DNA from 4 places in the Clostridium moutaii genome. Region 1 is predicted to be linked to each of the others. Evidence: riboswitches for the same ligand, from Rfam matches in the RefSeq annotation. Region 1 holds a riboswitch; each other region holds the start of a gene.
The links. A riboswitch is a leader RNA that binds a small molecule or an ion and turns the genes downstream of it on or off. The one in region 1 is predicted to bind cobalamin.
Positions count from the first base shown of each region.

Region 2: it holds a riboswitch for cobalamin, as region 1 does, so the genes downstream of both, AB8U03_RS08655 (cobyric acid synthase) here and AB8U03_RS12510 (energy-coupling factor ABC transporter permease) in region 1, are expected to answer to the same signal.
Region 3: it holds a riboswitch for cobalamin, as region 1 does, so the genes downstream of both, hemA (glutamyl-tRNA reductase) here and AB8U03_RS12510 (energy-coupling factor ABC transporter permease) in region 1, are expected to answer to the same signal.
Region 4: it holds a riboswitch for cobalamin, as region 1 does, so the genes downstream of both, AB8U03_RS03240 (BMP family ABC transporter substrate-binding protein) here and AB8U03_RS12510 (energy-coupling factor ABC transporter permease) in region 1, are expected to answer to the same signal.

Region 1 covers NZ_JBGEWD010000012.1:35,873-41,543, reverse strand. The annotation lists gene AB8U03_RS12530 (hypothetical protein) at 169-348, shown strand; gene AB8U03_RS12525 (CBS domain-containing protein) at 553-990, shown strand; T-box leader at 1,071-1,311, shown strand; gene AB8U03_RS12520 (tryptophan transporter) at 1,462-1,977, shown strand; gene AB8U03_RS12515 (ferritin family protein) at 2,027-2,422, opposite strand; cobalamin riboswitch at 2,677-2,849, shown strand; gene AB8U03_RS12510 (energy-coupling factor ABC transporter permease) at 3,003-3,671, shown strand; gene AB8U03_RS12505 (hypothetical protein) at 3,674-4,012, shown strand; gene cbiQ (cobalt ECF transporter T component CbiQ) at 4,016-4,795, shown strand; gene AB8U03_RS12495 (energy-coupling factor ABC transporter ATP-binding protein) at 4,809-5,642, shown strand.
Region 2 covers NZ_JBGEWD010000007.1:28,393-34,063, forward strand. The annotation lists gene AB8U03_RS08645 (pyridoxal phosphate-dependent aminotransferase) at 1-347, opposite strand, end outside; gene cbiB (adenosylcobinamide-phosphate synthase CbiB) at 378-1,331, opposite strand; gene AB8U03_RS08655 (cobyric acid synthase) at 1,404-2,921, opposite strand; cobalamin riboswitch at 3,073-3,246, opposite strand; gene AB8U03_RS08660 (energy-coupling factor ABC transporter ATP-binding protein) at 3,359-4,084, opposite strand; gene AB8U03_RS08665 (energy-coupling factor transporter transmembrane component T) at 4,081-4,887, opposite strand; gene AB8U03_RS08670 (NUDIX domain-containing protein) at 4,984-5,538, opposite strand; gene pdxR (MocR-like pyridoxine biosynthesis transcription factor PdxR) at 5,538-5,671, opposite strand, start outside.
Region 3 covers NZ_JBGEWD010000004.1:169-5,839, forward strand. The annotation lists gene hemL (glutamate-1-semialdehyde 2,1-aminomutase) at 1-1,197, opposite strand, end outside; gene hemA (glutamyl-tRNA reductase) at 1,198-2,469, opposite strand; cobalamin riboswitch at 2,603-2,770, opposite strand; gene AB8U03_RS05520 (glycosyltransferase family 39 protein) at 2,911-5,049, opposite strand; gene AB8U03_RS05525 (GtrA family protein) at 5,061-5,480, opposite strand; gene AB8U03_RS05530 (glycosyltransferase family 2 protein) at 5,464-5,671, opposite strand, start outside.
Region 4 covers NZ_JBGEWD010000002.1:112,694-118,364, reverse strand. The annotation lists gene AB8U03_RS03245 (acetyl-CoA hydrolase/transferase family protein) at 1-1,312, shown strand, start outside; cobalamin riboswitch at 1,481-1,662, shown strand; gene AB8U03_RS03240 (BMP family ABC transporter substrate-binding protein) at 1,828-2,940, shown strand; gene AB8U03_RS03235 (ABC transporter ATP-binding protein) at 3,013-4,530, shown strand; gene AB8U03_RS03230 (ABC transporter permease) at 4,523-5,596, shown strand; gene AB8U03_RS03225 (ABC transporter permease) at 5,601-5,671, shown strand, end outside.

The DNA of each region.
Region 1 (5,671 bases):
TCATTTTAAACTTGCAAGTTATTATAAAAATATCTACTAAAACACTAATTAATAAAATTATCTCTAAATAAGCACTTTATATTAACTTAAATTTTACAAAATAAAATAAAGGGATAATGGATATAGTCGCTTTCCAAAAAAATTAAGTTAGATAAGGGGGTTATTGACATGAAAGAGAATATACTTATGTTGTTAACGCTGGAGGAAATAAGTAATATAACTAAAGGCTTGAAAATTGCAATTGATGCTGTAAATGAGGACAATGTAAAGATTGATGAAAAGTTAGTGGATAATATAGAGGACGTGCTTAGAAAATTACTTCAAGTAGAAGCTGAATGTTCGAAGTAGTATTTACTAAAATCCTATGCTGTTAGGTCAATTATTATCTGGAATCTATATTTTTCTATAATAAATATTAGTAGTGATAATTGGCCTATTAGTAAGGCTTAAATTTCGATGAACATTCTAGCTGTCTAATTGAGTTATTATAATGACTTGAAAAGAAATACAGAATTTTAGCATTAAAATAAAGATATTAAGGAGTAGAAATATATGAATATAGCATTTTTTCTCACACCTAAGGCAGATGTAGTTTATGAGACACCACACTCAACTATGAGACAAGCACTGGAGAGAATGGAGTTGTATAGGTATACAGCTATTCCACTTATTGATAATAAAGGTAAATATGTGGGTACGCTCACAGAAGGAGATTTACTTTGGAAGTTGAAAAACACTCCTGATTTGAACTTTAAGAATACAGACAAGGTACTTCTAAAAGAAATTTCCATGCGGATGAACAATAAATCAGTTCGAATTAATTCTGATATGAAAGATTTGATATCACTTGCTGTAAATCAAAATTTCGTACCAGTCATAGATGATAAAGATGTATTTATAGGAATTATAAAACGAAGTGATATAATAAATTATTGTTATAAAGGGTTATTTAATAAAAATTGCAGCCTAGCTGGTAAAATAGAAGAATGATTTTAATTAAAATCATTCTTCTATAAAAATACATGTTGACATTATAAAATTCAAGTGATATCATATACTTAATTTAAATATTAAATCCTTTGACGAGGAAGAGTAACTATATAATTAAGTTATAGAGAGTTGAGAATGGTGAAATCTCAATACTGGATATGTAGTGAATGGACCTAAGAGGAGTAAATTGAAATCTACTCAGGTAGAAAGTAGTGGTTAACGTTAGCCGTACGTTATAACGGATAGGATATGTTTGTATCTGAAAAAGGGGTGTTTAATAGACACAATTTAGGTGGTACCGCGGATATCTCCGTCCTAGTTTTTAGGATGGAGTTTTTTTATGGAAAAATATAGACATTGGTGGTGTTTATTATGTTATGAAAGAAATATTTCTCTCTCAATTATTGTATAAACTTAGGGATTGGCTTAGGGTTTAATATTTAAAATTATAATTTTAGGAGAGTGCCAATTATGAACTTAAAAAAAATGATTATAAATTCTATACTGCTTGCGATTGGTGCAGTATTGCATCAAGTTGTGCCTCCAATATTATTTGGAATGAAACCAGATATATCTCTTGCCATGCTTTTTATAATACTTATATTGAACAGGGATTACAAGACTTGTGTTTGTTCGGGTGTTGTGGCAGGTATTTTAGCGGCAGCAACTACAACTTTTCCCGGAGGACAATTTGCAAATGTAATTGACAAATTCATAACTATAAATGTAATGTTTATTTTAGTAAAACCTTTTAGGGATAAAGTGAATAATCAGATAAATATTGTATTGACTACAGCAATTGGAACAATAGTAAGTGGTACTGCATTTTTAACTGTGGTTTTGCTTACAGTAGGACTTGGGACTAGCTTTACGGCATTATTTTTAACTGTAGTTTTACCCGCAGCTGTTGTAAATACCATAGTGGGTGCAGTTTTATTTAATATAATAAATGTAGCAGTAAAAAGAGGGGCAGTAAAACAAATATAAATTATTAAAAAAATCAAGGGTGTGATTTTATATCCCTTGATTTTTTAAGTTATTTATTATATTTTTTTAATATTCCTTCAAGTATTCTGGCATAACGGCCTTTGTCTTTAGAAGCAGAGTTAAAAAACTCTCTTGCAGAATGAACCTTTAATTCTTCCGAGTGAAGTGCATCTTCACGTTTTGACTTATTTGCAAAAATTTCTCCTTCCAGCATCTGTCTTATATCCTGGAAGCAATCTCCCGCTATCATATTGTTTAATTCAGCACATGTGGCAGCATGTTCTATTTCTTCTTTTGCAAGAACTTTTAGTATTTCTGCAATTTCTCCATATCCCTGCCTTTGAGCTTGACGTGCTATAGCAGTATATAAACCAGCTTCTTTTGTTTCACCTTTAAAGGTTTGCTTTATTGATCTTTGGACATCAGTGCCTTCTGTATCTCCCAAGGTTGTTTCATAAGTTAGTTTTACATCAACAACAATTTCTTACTGACGTTATGAGATAATTAAAATTTATTTCTGTTTCCAATTTATTACCCCTCAGAAGTTTATGGTAATAATTATGTAATATTTACTATTATATTGTAAAGCATTTTTGACAAGTATTTAAGACTTTAATTACAGCTTGACAGTACAATAAATTTGTGAGAAACTTAACTTAATTGTTACATGTAATAGTTTTAAAAGTAAATATGACAAAAATAATATTAAAATATATAGGTGTATTTTTACTTAAAAGGGAAGTTAGATGAGAAGTCTACACGGTCCCGCCGCTGTAAAAGAGGAGTCCTTATAGATATACCACTGGGAAACTGGGAAGGTTATAAGGATGATGATCCCAAGTCAGAAGACCTGCCTATATTATTTGGAAACCGTTAAACTCTACGAGTGATAGGGAGGTGACTGTAATATAGAAATTTATATTGTTTTTTATAAATTTTAACCCCTCAGCGCTTCTAGCTAAGGGGTTAAATTTTTATTTAGAATTAAAATTGATTTTTAAATCTAAAATTGGAGGTAATAAGAAATGCATATTGAAGATGGTATTTTATCACCACAGGCTTGGGGAACATGGTATGCTATAAGTGCTATATTTATGATACCGGGCGTTAAAGAGATAAAAAAAAGAGTTAAAGAGAACTTATATTATAAACCTTTTTTGGCAATGGTAGGTGTAGCCGTATTTATTATATCTGTTATGCATATTCCTGTTCCTGTAACTGGTTCCAGTTCTCACCCCTGTGGTACGGCACTGGCGGCTATTATCGTGGGACCTTTTGCAACTGGTGTTATCTCAGCTATAGTATTGTTTTTCCAGGCAATATTCCTGGGACATGGAGGCATAACCACCATCGGCGCAAACACTTTTTCCATGGGTATAGCAGGAGGAATTTTAGGATATTTGTCATGGAAACTATTCAGATACTTTAAAAGCCCGATTTGGCTGGCCGCAGGAGTGGCAGGTTTTGTGGGAGATATAGTTACATATTTGGTAGCTGCTCTTGAACTTGCAATCAGCTTGCATGGAAATGTTCCTTTAGTTAAACAGTGGATGATATTCTTTTTAGGTTATGGTCCTACTCAATTGCCTTTAGCTATAGCAGAAGCAGTATTTACAGCATTGGTTCTTCAGGTCATGGTAAAAAGGCGTCCTGATTTGTTGCCGGGTGTACTTAGAAAGGAGGAGGCAAAATAATTATGGAATCAAGTGATAATATAAAAAATGGAAAGGGTACAAGCGTTAAATTTCTAGATGGATTTACTAGGGTTGTATTAATAGTAATGATAATTATATTTATTGTTATATTTGGGGCATCAAAATATATGGTCAATCATAAAATGAAAGCCGGAGGTACAGATGATAAGGTAAATACCATGGCATCCAATAAGCACAAACCCTTTATTGAATTACCTGGTGATGCACAGGTAGGAGCATTTACTGTAGCAGGTTTTTTTTCAGGTTTAATAGTGGGACATCACTGGGAAAAATTATTTGGTGAATCAGCTAGAAATAAAAAATCGTTAAAGGAAGAATAAATTATGGAACTATCTTCATTTGGTAAAATATCTGGTAATAAAAGTTTTTTACACCGTTTGGATGGAAGGGTAAAAACAACATTGTTTTTAAGTGCAATTATAATTGTAACTTTTTTTTCACACTGGTATCTAATAGTTTCTCTGTGGGTACTCTCTATAATTGGATATTATACCTTGAATATGCCCTGGAAAAGACTTATAAAGAGGCTTCTTATGCCCTTTAGTATAGCTTGGCTTGTGTTTGCAAGCATGTTATTTACAAATGGAGAACATGTTTTAACTTATATTCCATTTGCAGGATATCATTTTAATATCTACGGGGAAGGTCTTGTACTGGGAATTTTGTTAATGCTTAGAATAATGACAGCGGTTAGCCTGGCATGTGTACTTTCTTTCTGCACTCCGATGATTGAAATACTTGAAACACTCAGAATATTTAAAGTACCTTCAATTATGATAGATTTAGCCGATATGATGTACAGATATATATTTATAATTGAGGATACGGGAAAAAGTATGAGGCATGCTCAATTGAGCCGCATGGGGGATAATTCCGGCTGGATGCACCGTGCTGAAGATGCGGGGAAAATAGCAGTGTATATCATAATAGAATCCTTAGATCGCAGTGTGAGGGTTTACAATGCCATGTTGTCAAGAGGATATAACGAAGAGAGTAAACAAGCTAAATTTTTTACATACCCCATTCCAGCTAAGGACTTTCGCTTTGGAATATTAGGAACAGTTTTATTGGCAGCTTTAATTATTGCAAATATATTCATTTAAAGGAGAATAATATATGGAACTTATTGATGTGGACAAAGTCAGCTATGCTTATGGTGATGGAAGCTTGGCACTTAAAGATGTTAATATGAAAATAAAAAGTGGAGAAAAGGTAGCAATACTTGGCCCAAATGGTGCAGGTAAATCCACTCTTTTTCATCTGTTTAATGGAATTTTAAAGCCTAAATCGGGCACTATTACAATAAATGGACTTCAGGTATGTAAAAAGAATTTAGTTGAAATAAGGCGTATGGTGGGCATGGTATTTCAAGACTCTGATGATCAGCTTTTTAATTCTACAGTTCGACAGGAAATTGCCTATGGGCTTTTGAACATGGGTATGAGCGGGAAAGAATTGGAGGATACAATAGCATGGTCATTGAAGGTGGTTGGAATGACAGGTTATGATGACAAAAGCCCACATAATTTAAGTGGAGGACAAAAAAAGAGAATTGCACTTGCAAGTGTCCTGGCCATGAAGCCTAAAGTAATGGTTTTAGACGAGCCCACGGCAGCTCTTGATCCCAGGGGAGTATATAAATTAATCAAACTTCTTGATGTAATAAATAAAAAACTTGGAATTACTTTGATTTTTGCCACCCATGATGTGGATACAGTTCCTCTTTTAGCTGATACAGTTTATCTTTTGGATAAAGGGAAAATTGTAAAGGGAGGTACAACCCAGGAAGTGTTTAATCAAAAAGAATTTATTCGAAAAATCGATTTAAGGCTTCCAAGAGTAGCTCATTTAGTTGAAATTCTAGATAGAGATGGAGCAATAAATGTAGATACTCTACCCCTTACTATCAGTCAGGCCAAAAATGTTTTAGAAAGTCAAAATAAAAATTGACATGAAAAGATATAGTGTTATAATAAATA
Region 2 (5,671 bases), on a different contig from region 1:
TCTATAAAAGAAGGTACTACAATACATATACTTTTAAAGCAGCTTATGGCCAGATCTATTATTTCTGCAGCTCCATTTCCCAAAACAATATCTCTATCTTCAAGGGTACTTTTTTTGTTATACTCATGATTTCCAAAATAGTCCTTTGAAAAATTTAAATATTGCTTTATATTCCACTTTAATTCCCTGTATTCCATGTCCGGATACTTTTCTACAGCCTTAAGTGATTCCTCTATATTTCTTTTAAAACTATCAGGTACTCCTAAAGGATTTATATTGGAACTGAAATCCAAAAGCTCCCTTCCCTTAAGAAGTCCCTCCGTATATATATCCCCACCATGCTCCATATAAACACGTCCTAATTCTTATTTTTATTATTACATCCAATCCAAACTCAACACAATAAATATTATTCCCCATAAAATTACCATTAGTATTTCAGTAAAATACATGAGATTTATACAATATCTTATGTGTTCAAAATTTAATTCCATCAGTTTATCCCCTATAGTTGGCTTATATACTACCTCTCCAAAATAGATATTGGTGCCACCCAGCTGGATTCCCATGGCACCTGCTGCTGCTGCTTCAGGGTAGGCACAGTTGGGACTCTTATGATTTTTTCTGTCCCTAATCATTATTTTAAAGGCTTTTATTGGGTTGCCCCTTACCATGAAAGATGACATACACATGAGCACTCCTGTAATCCTTGAGGGTATAAAATTAAATATATCATCTACTTTAGCAGGAAAGAATCCTATAAATCTGTACTTTTCATTCATGTAACCCAACATTGAATCCATGGTATTTATACCTTTATAAAGCATTGCAAAGGGTGCTCCAAATACAGCTGCATATATTAGAGGAGCTATAACTCCATCAGAGGTATTTTCCGCCACTGTCTCCACATCTGCCCTTACTATCTCTTCACTTTTTAAATTAGAAGTATCCCTGCCCACTATATAAGAGAGCTTTAACCTGGCATCTTCAATATCTTCTTTTTTTAAAGCATAATATACCTTTTTAGCTTCTACAGCCAGACATTTAGCGGAAATAGTTGTCCAAATAATAAATATATTTATTATTTGATATAAAATCACATGTTTTCTTAGAAATACAAGTGCTGTAAAGGGTATGAAAAAACTTACTGCTCCTACTATTACAACTATTAAACCTCCAAAAGCTTTCAAAGTATTGTCTTTTTTACAAAGTTTTCTGCCTTTCTTCTCCAAATAAGATATAAGTTTTCCTATATATATAACAGGGTGGGAAAACCAATGCGGATCCCCAATTATCCAATCTATTATAACTGCTGCAAAAAGGTCCATGATATTCATATATACAAAGGAAATGGACAAATTAACCCCCCTATTCTGACATTATTGTAGTAGTGTATCAAATTTTTATCTTTTAATGCCCATAATGTCATATATTTTACCCACATCAATGTTCTCCCTGACTATATTAGCTAGCTTGTCTATTTCTTTTTCTCTAAGATCCTCATAGATTGTTGATTTTTTATAACTCAATCCCTTATTTTCTCTTATCCTGTTTGCAATGTATTCTCTAAAATCAATGGCATCAAAAATACCATGTATATAGGTTCCAAATACATTTTGTTTTGCATTTAAAGCTCCATCTTCTATGTTGACCTTCTCCTTATTTTTTTCTATCAATTTAAACAGTGGTTTTGCATCTGCACCATATTTACATATTCCCATATGAATTTCATATCCATATACATCCAATTTCCTTTTTTCTAAAGCTCCATCATTTTTTGTCATGGGAAAATCCACATTACTTCTAGCCTTTATTCTAGTAGTGACTTTTTCCCTTTCAAACACAGTCTCTATATCTAAAAGTCCCAGTCCTTCTACTTCTCCTACATCTGTTTCTGTCTCATAAGGATCCTTTATGGACTTTCCAAGCATCTGATAGCCGCCGCATACTCCTATTATAATTCCGCTATTACTGTATTTTTTAATACAGGCTTCAAGTCCACACTGTCTGATTTTTATTAAATCCTCTATGGTGTTTTTGCTTCCAGGAATTATGAGTAGATCAGGATTCCCAAATTCCTCTGTGGAAGTTATAAATCTTACAGAAATATCATTTTCACTTTTTAGTGCATCTAAATCCGTAAAGTTGGATATATGAGGCAATTTTATTACAGCTATATCTATAGGTGCTGTAACCTTTTTGTTAAATTCCACAGCTCCATCTTCATCTTCCAATGCCAGATTAAAATAAGGTATAACTCCTATACACGGCACTTTAATAACATCCTCCAGCATTTTAAGACCAGGCTTTAATATGTCTACATCTCCTCTAAATTTATTTATTATCGTACCTTTTACCCTGTTTTTTTCTTCCTTCGTAAAAAATAACATAGTTCCTGCAAGAGAAGCAAATACTCCCCCTTTATCTATATCACCTGCTAAAAGCACTGGTGCATCTACTATCTCTGCCATACCCATGTTTACAATATCTCTGTCCCTCAAGTTTATTTCTGCAGGGCTTCCAGCACCTTCCATAACTATTATTTCAAAACTTTTTTCCATTTTTTCAAAATGATTTTTAAGCATGTCTCTAAATTCCAATTTCATATTGTGATATTCCATTGCGGTACTATTTCCATATACCTTGCCGTTTACTATTATCTGACATTTTTTATCTGATGTTGGTTTTAACAATATGGGATTCATATAGGACTCTGGCTGCAACCCAGCTGCATAAGCCTGAAGTACTTGAGCTCGTCCCATTTCTTTGCCATCCAGTGTTATATATGAATTCAATGACATATTTTGAGATTTAAACGGACATACTGAATATCCATCTTGTTTAAATATTCTGCAGAGAGCAGAAACAATTATACTTTTACCAACAGAAGAACCTGTTCCCTGAATCATAATTTTTGCCATAATGGTTACTCCTCCTTAACCTTCTTAAGTATAATAAAAATTTATTTTTAAATAAAAACGAAAGGCAATGAGCCTCTAGAGCTCATTGCCTTTAACATAAAAACCCAGCTTGTGCTGAGAAATCAATCATACTAAAAGTTTCTTCCCCTCCGAAAGCAAAATAAATTAGGCAGGTTTCCTGACTTATGATAAATGCTTGTTTTTATCTTCTTATTCTAAAATGATAAAACAAAACTCATTATCAAATACAGTAGCGGGGGCTGCTGCGGATTTTAACCGTATTCCCTTTTCACCTATATAAGGCACCTAAAATTTTTATTTAATTATAGTCTAAGTTTATTATAATCCGGCTTTCATGTCAACCAACAGATATAAGCAAATTTTTACCATTTAGATGAAAATACTCCTTATAGACAATCTCCACCTAAACTCCAAAATCACTTGATATTATATTTTATTAAAAAATCATTATCCTCAATTACTTCATTATAAATATCATCTCTTATTAAACAATGATCTTCCGAAAATACCAACACACGTTTGAAAAGTCCGTTTACATATTCAAAATCATGAGTGGAACATATTATAGTTTTTCCAGCTTTATTTAACTCTATAAATAAATTATTTAAAAACTTTTTACCTTTGGGATCTATTCCACTCATAGGTTCGTCTAAAACCAATACTTCTGGATTAAGAGCAAGTACGGAAGCTATGGCAACTCTCTTTTTCTCCCCTCCACTTATATTATATGGCTCCTTATTTTCCAAATTCTTTACATTTAAAAGATTTAAACAATCTTCCACTCTTTTTTTTACTTCTATTTCATCCATGCCCATTTGTCTTGGACCAAAAGCCACCTCTTCATAGACACTGGAACAAAAAAGCTGTGCATCTGAATTTTGAAAAACAAATCCCATTTTTTTATGGAATTTCTTTGAAAAATTGCCTTGTTCCAATTTATCGCTGGATATTTCTAAATTGTTAAAATAGTAGCTTCCATTTGTAGGAAATATCATTCCGTTCAATAGTTTCAAAAAAGTTGATTTACCGCTTCCATTGGCCCCTATAAGTGCCACTGAATCTCCCTGTGCTATTTTAACATTTATATTTTTCAAAACTTCTTCATCTTTATACTTAAAAAATACTTTCTTAAATTCTATCATCTTAACCTCATCCCAGTTATGTAAAAATACATAATTATAATAAAAATATTTACTATTAAATATAAAAAATCTGTAAACTTAAACTTAAACTTTGCATGAGAGATGTATTCCCCTGTAAATCCTCTACATTCCATAGCATAGTACATCTCATCCCCCATTTCTTTAGATTTTAAAAACAAACTCCCCATCAGTTTTGAAATAGAAGAATACTTATTGTTATTTCTTCCCACAGACCTAAGCTTAAGAGAATAAAACATATCTAGTGCAAATTCTCCTAAAATATAAATATATCTTAAAGTTATATCAAATACTAAAATAAAAATATCTGGTATAAAAAACTTTTTTAACGCTTTTATTATATCATGCCAGCTGGTAGTGTAGGATAAAGTATTTATGGAGATTATAGTTCCAACTACTTTTAATATAAGCAATATGCTATTTCTCGTATTTCCCATAATTATAGATGGTATTAGCATTACAACAGTAAACAATGGCACAGCTGTACTTAAAATCAATATTTTTTTTATTTCCCTTATATCCAAAAGGCTCAATACTAACAAGAAATATACATCCACCAGAAATACATAGTGAAAGCTCTTGGATAAAGATAAAAATATTATATTTAAAATGGTAAAAAGCAATTTCACTGTAGGATTTAAATTGTATACAAAATTATTTCCTCTTCTATTATTTCTTTTAATAAGAGACAGAAGATGTAATATAGAAAAAATACTTTTATCTATAAATTTATCTTTATCTTCTGTAGGGACATAGTTATCCTTTTTTAAAAGCCAGTCTTCCATAAATTACACCCTCAATTTTAAATTATAATATGCTCATGTTAAAAATATATCATAATTATAAGTATATTTCAAACAAACTTCTAGCTTATGCTTTTATTACATATCATCCATAGCAAAAAAGGCATACCAGGGACCAATACCCAAAGCAGTTCCACTTGCCTGTTCTTTAATAAAAAATTTTTTCATTTCTTCTTTTTTTAAAGCAATCACCTGTATATCCTCTGCTGCTTCCAGCTGCTGCTTGGGGTTTTTATTTTCTTCTAAATTTTCATCCACTTCCACTTTAGCTACCCTTACCTTATCCGTTAACAGTGCCGCATTTGAATACAGTGAAGGTCCTACTGATTTTACTTTTCCTATATATCCCGTTTCTTCCTTTAGCTCTCTCAGCGCATTTTCCGGTAAACTGCCACTTTCTACAAGTCCTGCTGGAAATCCAATAACATAATTGTCTATGGCCGGTCTATATTGTTTTATAAGTATGTATCTATTAGATGGTATCATTTTAGCTATTATCACAACTGTATTTATAGTATTAGTCCTCTCTATACTCTCCCATTTTAGCTGCTCATGATTTTTCCCCAGATAAGTTATCTCTTCTAATTTAATCCAATTTCCTTTATACACAGTTCTCTGTGATATTTTTTTCATTATGCTCCCCCCAGTTTTTTAATTTCTTCTCCAATTATCTTAAAGCCCTTCTTAATATTCTTTTTACTTACTCTCGAAAACCCAAGTCTTAAAGTATCCTTTCCACCATCGTCTACATAAAATACATCTCCAG
Region 3 (5,671 bases), on a different contig from region 1:
TTCAAATTGTGAAGGTGCAATATAAATGCCTTTACTTATCATATGTTCAAAATATTTTGCAAAAATACCTGTGTCACATTTTTTAGCATCCTTATAATTTCTAACCTCTGAATTTTCCGTAAAAAATAGTGCAAACATGGCTCCGCACCTGTTGATTACAACGGGTAATTTTTTCTTTTTCGCTATATCCTTTACTCCATCTTCCAATTTTTTACCTAATTTTTCAAGATGAACATAATACTCGGGGTGTGTATGCAGTTTTTTTAATGTAGCAAGCCCTGCTGCCATTACCACAGGGTTGCCGGACATAGTTCCAGCTTGATAAACCGGCCCCAGTGGCGAGAGTTTCTCCATTATATCTTTTCTGCCGCCATAGGCACCACAGGGAAGTCCCCCGCCTATAATTTTTGCAAATGTAGTGATGTCAGGTTTTATACCATAAATACTTTGGGCACCCTTATAAGCTACCCTAAATCCACTCATAACTTCATCAAAGATAAGAAGACTTCCGTTTTTATCACAGAGCTTTCTAATGCCCTTTAAAAAGTCTTCATCTCCTGGAATTACACCCATATTCCCGGCCACAGCTTCAATTATAACAGCTGCAATATCACTGCCTTGTTTTTCAAAAAGCTTTTCTACACTTTTCAAGTCATTGTATTGGGCTACAAGAGTATTTTTTATGCTGTCTTCAGGAACTCCCGCACTGCCTGGAATTCCTTCAGTCATGACTCCGGATCCCGCATCAACCAAAAAATCATCAAAATGTCCGTGATAACAACCTGCAAATTTTATGATCTTGTTCCTTCCTGTATAGCCTCTGGCAAGCTTTACTGCACTCATGGTAGCTTCTGTACCTGAATTTACCATTCGGAGCATTTCCACATTATCCACAGTTGTGCATATATATTTAGCCAGATCCAATTCAATTTTAGTAGTGGCTCCAAAGGATATGGCATTTTCACAGGTGCTTTTTATGGCATTTACCACATCTTCGTCACAATGTCCTAAAAGCATGGGACCCCAGGAGCATACAAAATCTATGTACTCATTGCCATCTTCATCATAAATATAAGCTCCCTTCCCTTTTTTTATTACAGGTGGATTTAGGGGAACATCCTTGAATGCCCTGACAGGACTGTTTACTCCTCCAGGCATATATAATTTGGACTCATTGAATATATCATCACTTATCATCTATTTACATCTCCATTCCTTATTTTGCTGTAAATCACTATCATAATCCTGCTTTAAATCATTATCATAGCTAGGAGGAAAAAATATTTTATTTATCATTTTCAGACACTCATCTTCTCTTCCTTTAAGTTTTTCTTCCTTCAACACTTCTATTGCCCTGTCCACATAAACTCTGGCAGTGCTGTTTATCATTGTGCTTACAAGTACTTCATTGTCTTTTGTATATCTTTTGTTCTTAAAAGTCTGTATTCTTTTATTGCAGATTTCGTCACCATATTTTTTTATCTTTTGTATTTCAGGTGAAAGTTCATCTAAAGCCTGCCATTCCATAAATTTGTTTATATAGTCATCCACAATATATTTATATTTTAACATCTTTTCTTTCCTCATGATTTTATTTCTTTCATCCATCTTGCTTATACTGTCAATATCATAGAGCTGGATCTGGGGTAAATCCGAAACACCTGTATCCACATCCCTTGGCACTGCCAAATCAAATACAAGTAATTTTTTCCATGGAATATCCTCTTTTAAAATTATTGTATGAGGTGCAGAAGTACAACTTATGATACAGTCTACCTTATTATAATAATTTTTTCTCTCTTTGAAGGTTATAAATTTAACCCATTTATAATCATAGCATAAATTTTTGATCTTATTCAAGTCACGGACTACAATATATACCATTTCTGCATTGGAACTTTCGAGATACTTGAGCACCAGCTTGCCGATTTCCCCGAAACCAATTATCATATACTTTTTACAGCCTTTATTTAATGCTTCCCTTACCACTATGGACGGAACCGATACAGGTATCTTATACATCTCACAGATACTTTTGAATTCCTTTCCACAAGCTATTGCATTTTGAAACAGCCTTTCAAGACTGCCTTTTATAGTTTTAGCTTTTACCGCTGCAGTATATGCGGTCTTGATTTGTCCTAAAATTTGATCTTCACCCAGAATTTTTGAATGAAACCCACAGCTGACCTCTACTAAATGTTTAATGGCCTCACTGTCTTTAGCATAAAAAGTATAAGGAATAAGTCTGATGTCCCAATCCAATTCTTTAAATACTATATTAACTAAATCTTCCTTCTGAAATTTTGAATCCATATATATCTCTGTTCTATTACAGGTACTCAATATTAAAACATTCCCCAGAAATTCATGGAGACATTTTAATTTATCTTCCAGCTTTGAAGCTATAATAGAAAACTTTTGTCTGATTTCAATATTACATTCACTTTTTATTCCAATAAGCTGTACCATTTTTATCACTCCCGTTTAATAAAAAAATCCTTTTAACCAAAGTGTTAAAAGGATTTTTGTAATCAATATTTAATTACATATTACTGTAAAAATAGTTTATCAATATATAAGCCCCCTCTATCACTTGTAGAGTTAACGGTGCAAAGTATAGGCAGGTTTTCTGACTTAAGATTCATTATTTAAGTATGCCTTCCCATTTCCCAAGTGGCCTATATTACTTAAATTCATCTAATACAGCTACAGGATAGTTCAGGAATTTTACCTGATTCCCTTTTAATTAACCTACACTTATTATTAGATTTTACCTTAATTATAACATTATCAAGGAAAGAATCAACTCTCATTTAGTGGGGAAAAAACATTCTTTGTGGTGTGGGGTCTGACCCCGTTCCAAAATTTGGAATGGGGTCAGACCCCCATCAAAATTTTTCCATAACCTCCCTATTTTACAGTGCCTTGTAAATCATACAGTGCTTGGGAATTCATTTCCATTCCTCCAAATTCATTTGTTTCTGAGCTCTGGACTGTTCCATTACCATTTTTATTTTGCTGATTATTAGATGTGGTATTCTTCCACTGGCTTTCTGGAACAGCTTTACCGTTTTTCTGAACCCAGCTCATTATATCATCTGAATTTCTTCCCATTCCTCCTGTAAGTACATATCTTATTTCACCTTTTTTAACAAGCTGTTTGAATTCACTTAAGGAAAGTATTTTATCAGATCCTGAGAATCCACCAAGTGGCATCACACTTTTGCCGCTTTCAAGTATTATACTGCCACCAGTATTAGAGCTGGAAACCACAAGAGCATATTTCTCATTTTTAACATGGCTGTCAAGGAACTCTATCAACTTTTTGTTTCCGCTGTTGAGGCTGCTGTTTCCACGACTCCTCATCATATCACTGCCAGATCCACTGCTGGATAGAAGTTCCAGTCCTGCAGCAGGCATGCTTCCATTTACGCCATGAGTTACAGCAGCAGAAGATCCAATAGCAGGAGTTATCAGTATTCCTATAAAAGCAAGACTGGCAAGCACCTTGGCAAAATTTATATTCTTGCCTTGATTTAAACTTTCTCTCTTCATTATCCTGTAAATTATGAGCAAAACAGAAGAAGCAAAGCACAACACTACAGCCGCTATGATTATACCTTTAATTACAGAAGGTATAGTAGTCTTAAAATAGGACAACATAAGCAAATCCAGCAATCCTTCTAAAATAAGCGATCCAGGCAGTAACCATTTCTTTATACTTCCTTCTTTATACAGCTTCCACATGGAAGTAAGACCTATACCCGATAAAGCTGCAATTGGAGGAGCCATCATAGTCAAATAGTACTGATGGAACAGACCTTTAGTATAACTGAAGTATATAAATTCCGGAACAAGCCAAAGGATCCACAGTATTAAATCCAATTTTCTTTTATTATCAAAGGGGAACCTGAGCTTTTCTACTATTGCTGCAGCAATAAATCCCAATATGGATAGTGGTAAAAACCAAACTATCTGATCCGACAAAATATTTTTAGAGAACAGTCTTGTAATACCTGCTGCAGTCTGGCCTCCAAAATTTCCTGAAAGTCCATTAGCTCCGCCAGGTCCACCAGCTCCGCCGAAACCCTGTATTCCTCTTTTCTCTGAGGCATTTCCATTTTTAGATACTGCCCCAGAGGCACTTCCAGAGGTGCTTCCATTTTCAAAGCCCTGCATTTGTCCTTGTTGCCATTTTCCTCTTGCTTCCCCCTGGGCGTTTCCATTTCCTCTTCCCATGCCGCCGCCCATGCCGCCATTAGTGCTGCTTAGCCTTTCCAATCCGTTGTGTCCGAATATAAGCTCCATGACAGTGTTATTTGTACTGCTTTCTACGAAAGGTCTGTTCTGAGCAGGAACCAGGTCCACGACTACTGCCCAGGACAAGGATACTACGGCAAGTACAATTGTACTTACAACAAGGTGCTTTAATCTCTTTTTGACAGGTACAGCCGAAGAAATCAAATATGTTATATATATGGCAGGAATTATCATATATGCTTGAAGCATCTTTATATTGAATCCCACCCCCACAAGAACAAGGCTTATTAAAAGATATTTAAATCTTCCCTTTTCTGCAGCCTTGGACAAAAACATGCAGGCAAAAAGCAGTGTCATCACCAAAAGATTGTCTATGGTATTGTTCCTGCTGTCTGCTACAAAAACAGGTGTGATTGCAAGACATAGTGCTGAAATAAACGCTGCTGTTTTTCCAAAGGATCTTTTAACTATATAATATAAAAGTCCGACGGATATCACTCCTGCAAGAGCCTGGGGAAGTAATATGCTCCATCCCTTGAATCCAAATATCTTGGCGGATATAGTCTGTATCCAGAAACCCAGAGGTGGCTTGTCAATAGACGCAAAACCACCCGGATCAGATGACACAAAGAAAAAGTTTTTAAAATTCATGAGCATGCTTTTTACACCAGCTGCATAATATTCGTTTCCATATCCTTCTATACTTAAATTCGCAAAATTCAATATTGCAGATATAACCAATACTACAGATAGGGCAAATTTTTCTTTTGTAAATTTTATATTTTTCATAATTTCACTCCTTAATTAAACACCCATAATTTATATAATAAAAAATTTATTACCTGGGCTGCAAGTGTTACAACTATTTTTGACACATATATATTAAAATTAAAATTATTTACTAAAAATTTCATGAGTACCACTGTTATAAAAAGTGACGCAACATTCACTAAAATAAATCGTATTAGTTCATAACCAGCATTTTTATCCGAATTTTTATATTCAAAAGTCCATTTTTTATTAAATACAAAACTATTTGCAACTCCACAACTATAACCTATAATCTGGCTTGTGGTATAATGTAATCCAATTGCACCCTGACACAGGGTAAAAACAGCAAAATCTATTATCGTATTCAATATACCCGTAGTGGAAAATCGGCTCAACAATTTAAGTCTTCCATTAAAAATAAAATTCATAGTTTTAATTAACTGACTCATTTTTCTTCTCATCACCTCTTCTACTTATTATGTTTTCAATAATATAATTGGGTCTTCCCTTGCTTTCATCGAAAATCCGCCCTATATACTGGCCTATTATGCCCATGCAGGAAAGCACAATTCCAAACATAATAAAATCAATAGATATAACAAATTGAAAATTTACCACATCCATGCCGTGGGATATACAT
Region 4 (5,671 bases), on a different contig from region 1:
TTCCGTAAAATTAAAAAGTTTGTATAAAAGTAAGCTGGTTAATGCTGATGAAGCTGTGTCTAAAATTAAGTCTGGTGACAACGTGGTTTTTGGACATGCGGCTGCAGAACCTATGATGCTTTTACATGCCCTGGTAAGAAATAAGACAAAATATAGAGATGTGGAACTGTACAGTATGCTGTCCATGTCTGAAAGTGAATATGTACAGGAAGGGCTGAAAGAATATATCCACTACACTTCTTTATTTCTCGGCAAGAATACAAGAGAAGCTGTTAACTCTGGAAGGTCAGACTATATTCCCTGCTTTTTTCATGAAGTCCCTAAGTTGTTTAAAGAGAATTATATACCCGTAGATGTGGCACTGATTCAGGTAAGCAAGCCGGACAAACATGGTTTTTGCAGTTTTGGAGTGTCCAATGATTATATAAAGCCGGCGGCAGAGTGCGCCAAACTGGTTATTGCAGAAGTGAATGAAAATATGCCTAGAGTTTTAGGAGACTGCTTTATAAACATTTCAAACATAGATTATATAGTTGAAAGTTCCAGACCTATAATTGAAATGGAATCTCCTAAGATAGGGGATGTGGAAAAGAAAATAGGCGAGTACTGTGCTTCTCTAATAGAAGACGGGTCCACTCTTCAGCTCGGAATAGGAGCTATTCCCGATGCAGTGCTTTCATTCTTAAAAGACAAAAAGGATTTGGGAATACATTCTGAAATGATATCTGACGGAGTTGTAGACTTGGTGGAATCCGGCGTTATCACAAACAGCAGAAAAAGCATCCACAGAGGGAAAATAATCACTACTTTTCTCATGGGAAGTAACAGATTATATGATTTTGTAGATGACAATCCTATGGTTGAATGTTATCCCGTAGACTATGTAAATGATCCCATGGTTATCATGAAAAATCATAAAATGGTGTGTATAAATTCCTGTGTGGAGATAGATTTGACTGGACAAATATCTTCTGAAAGTATAGGAGTGAAGCAGATAAGCGGTGTCGGCGGACAGATTGATTTTGTAAGGGGGGCAAGTATGGCTGAAGGCGGAAAATCCATTATGGCCATATCATCCACTACAGCAGGCGGAAAAATATCAAGAATAGTTCCTTTTCTAAATAAGGGAGAGGCGGTTACAACTTCAAGGAATGATATACAGTATATAGTTACTGAGTATGGAATAGCCCAGCTTAAAGGAAAGTCATTGAGAGAAAGACATAAAGAGATTATAAAAATTGCTCATCCAAAATTTAGAGATAAACTTATAGAAGAATTTGAAAGCAGGCTTAAATGCAGATATTGTGAGTAGATAATATACTATGTCAAAATGTGTTGTATACGTGATATAATATACAGGAAGTGATTTATGTGAAAACGTAGCTCACTTCTTTTTTAGGAGTATTTGGTTTAAATATAAGTTGACTGGATAAATTTTATATCATATACTTAACAATAAGATAATAAATTGTTTTTAAAAATTTAATATTTAATGTTAGGTGCTGTTTTTAATAGTTAAAAGGAAAAGTGCAAGAAGCACTGCAGCCCCACCGCTACTGTATGGAGGATGAAACCTTGTTTATATCACTGGTAATGTATCTGGGAAGATAAGGGAGTAAAATGAATCTGAGCCAGGAAGCCTGCCTGACGTTTTTGTTAATTCTTTCGGAGGGAGGTATTATACATTTTGCTAAATTGCGTTTTATTTGTAAGATATACGTAAATGGTTACATTAAGATGTAAATAATTGAGATCCGTAGGGGGTCCCTTTTTTGTTTTGCTCAAAAATTTTTTGATGATGAATTATAATATGGGAGGAAAAATTTTATGAAAAGATGTAGAAAAATCAATCTGATTTTATTGTGTGTCATTGTGGCAATGTCAAGTTTTATAGTTGGATGTCAAAGCAAGACACAGGAGCAATCTGCTTCAAGTAATAAAAAGATTAAAGTTGCTTTTGTCTATGAAGGCCCTATAGGTGATGCAGGATGGAATTTTGCTCAGGAGCAGGGAAGAAAATATCTGATGAGTCATATGCCAAATGCAGAAGTGACATATGTGGACAATGTTCCTGAAACTGCCGATTCAGAAAAAGTATTTACGCAGCTTGCCCAAAAAGGAAATAAAATTATATTTGGGACAACTTATGGATATATGGATTATATGACTGATGTGGCAAAAAAGTTTCCGAATGTAGTTTTTATGCACTGCAGTGGATATAAAACGTCAAGTAATCTAGGTACATACTTTGGACGTGATTATGAAGGCAGATATCTTTCTGGAGTCATTGCAGGAAAGTATACAAAGAGCAATGTAATAGGATTTGTAGCCCCATTTTCTATACCTGAGGTGGTAAGAAATATTGATGCATTTACACTGGGAGCCCAATCGGTAAATCCAAACGTAAAGGTTAAAGTGGTATATACAAATTCTTGGAGTGATCCGGCAACTGAAAAAACAGCTTCCAACAGTCTTATAGATGCGGGTGCTGATGTGCTTGCAATGCATCTGGATTCTACAACTGTGCCCCAGACTGCCCAGGAAAGAGGAGTGTATGCAATTGGATTCAGTTCGGACATGAGGTCCAAAGCTCCAAAAGCGGTACTTGGGGGAGCAGTGTGGAACTGGGGTCCGTATTATGTGAAAACAGTCAAAGCTGCAGCTGATGGTACATGGAAGTCATCACAATATTGGGGTGGAATTGAAGATAATTCAATAATCGATATAGGGCCTTACGGAAGTATGGTAAGCAGTGATGTAAAGTCATTGGTTTCAAAAGATAGAAGCAATATTATAAATGGAAAACTCAATGTATTTGAAGGACCTATATATGACCAGTCAGGAAACCTGAAAGTTGCCAAAGGTCAGAAACTTACGGATGAACAAATGCTTTCAATTAACTGGTTTGTAAAAGGCATTGAAGGAACAATTTCTAAATAGAATATAGTATTTTCACATACCGGCTTTTTTAAAGAGTCGGTATGCAGATTTTAAAGGTTTGAGAGGGATAGCATGGAAAAAACACCAATAGTTGAAATGATAAATATATCCAAACAATTTTCTAAGGTACCTGCCAATGACAAAATTTGTTTTTCATTAAATGAAGGGGAGATTCATGCACTTTTAGGGGAAAACGGAGCAGGAAAGAGCACTCTTATGAATATACTATCAGGGCTTTACAAGCCGGACAGCGGTAAGATAAAAATAAATGGAAAAGCTGTGGAATTTAATTCACCAAAAGACTCCATAGCCTGCGGTATAGGAATGGTTCATCAGCATTTTGAACTGGTGGATGCATTCACTGTTTCCGAAAATATAATGATTGACCTTAAAAATTTAAAACAAATTTATAATAAGAAGCTTATAAACAATCAGATTGTAAAAAGCGCTGAAAAATATGGGTTGAAGGTAGATCCGAATGCAAAGGTATGGCAGCTTACAGTAGGGGAAAGACAAAAAGTTGAAATTACAAAAGTGCTGATGCATGGAGCAAAAGTACTTATAATGGATGAACCTACTGCAGTGCTTACAGAAAATGAGATAGAGTCCTTTTATAATACGCTCCATTTGCTTGTAAAAGAAGGAAAATCCATTATAATAATATCTCATAAGATGAAAGAAATTATAAAAAATACAAATAGAATTACAGTATTGAGAAATGGCAAATCAGTAGGTACATTTGATACGAGACATGTGGAAGAAAACAAAATTTCAGGAATGATGATGGGAAAAGGTAAAATATATATTTTAAGTAAAAGAGCTGAAATAAAACAGAGAAAAGTTTTAGAATTAAAAAATGTATGCTGTTATTCTCTAAAAGGATCTGTAAAGTTGAAGGATATATCTTTTAGTATACATGAGGGAGAGATATTTGGTATTGCAGGAATCGATGATAATGGTCAGAGGGAACTGGCGGAAGTTATTGCAGGACTTGTTCCCATTGAAAAAGGCGATATAATTTTAAATGGATCAAGCTGTATAAATGAAAACAGGAGAAAACATATAGAAAGTGGGATAGGTTATGTGCCTGAGGACAGGATGAGTACAGGACTTGTTGGAAATATGAACATCTGCGAAAATATGATACTTGAAAGTTATAGATATGCTCCTGGATTTTATATAAACTGGGGCAAAATATGTAAAAATGTATCAAATGTAATTAAACAATTTGGTATTAAGATATCTTCTATAAATGATAAAGTCAGCATAATGTCTGGAGGAAATATGCAAAAACTTCTTCTGGCGAGGGAAATTGAGTTACATCCTAATATAATTGTTCTTTCATATCCATTTAGAGGTCTTGATATAGGGTCTTCACAATATATAAAAAAACTTCTGATAGACGAGAGAAATAAAGGCAAGGCAATTCTCCTTATTTGTGAAGAAGTTGAGGATTTATTACAGCTTTCAGACAGGATTGCTGTACTGCACCAGGGATCCATAATGGGCATAGTAAAACCTTGTCAAGTTAATGTTAAATCAATAGGACTTATGATGTATGGGAATGAAAGGGATGATTATAATGGCTAGACCAGATTTTATAAGGTGGAAGTTAGAAAAAACAAATTCTTGTTCCATTGTAAAAAAAATAACCGTTCCTGTTGTGTCCTTAATCGGTGGGATTGTATTTTCATCTGTTATAATTGCCATCACTGGAAATGATCCGGTAGATGTATGCTATCAGATATTTTCAGGAGCATTTGGATCCTTATATGGTATTTCTGAAACTGTGGCAAAATCCATTCCACTGATGCTCACTTCTCTTGGAGTTTCACTGGCTTTTCGCATGAAGCTCTGGAATATAGGGGGAGAAGGTCAATTTTTTATGGGAGCTTTTGGGGCTTCCTGGGTTGCGCTTAAGTTCCCGGAGCTTCCTATGGGAGAACTTTTGATGCTGATGCTTGTATGCGGTTTTATATCAGGGGGAATATGGGCTCTGATAGCGGCAGTTCCAAAGGCATTTTTAAATATAAATGAAACTATCAGCACACTGCTTTTAAATTATATAGCTATTTTGTGGGTTCAATATCTGGTATTTGGACCATGGAAAGATCCTGAAGGCAAAAATTTTCCTGTAACTGCAACTTTTTCACAAAACGCAACTTTACCCTCTTTTGGAAATACAGATATAAATGCAGGACTTTTTATTGCATTTATAATTGCAATACTGATGTTTTTGATTCTCAAGTATTCCAAATGGGGATATGAAATAAAAGTGAGCGGGAGTAATAAAGATACAGCGATTTATGCAGGCATGAATTATGCAAAAAACATATTGATTATCATGTTTATAAGCGGAGGAATAGCCGGAATAGCTGGTATGGTAGAGATATCAGGCACCCTTCACAGGCTCCAGCAGGATATATCTCCTGGATATGGATATACGGCGATTATAATCGCCCTTTTGTCAAGTCTGAATCCATTTTGCATAATGATCGTTTCACTTTTTATGGGTGGACTTTTTGTAGGAGGATATAATCTGCAGACATCGGGTTTTTCGTTGAGCACAGTCTTGATGTTTCAGGGATCTATACTGCTTTTTGTACTGGGCAGTGAAATATTGCTTAAGTATAAATTGGTGAGGAAGGGAGATTGATCATATGAACAGTACGTTTATGATTTCAGTGATTGCGGCGGGAATTGTTGCAGGTACTCCTCTGTTATATGCATG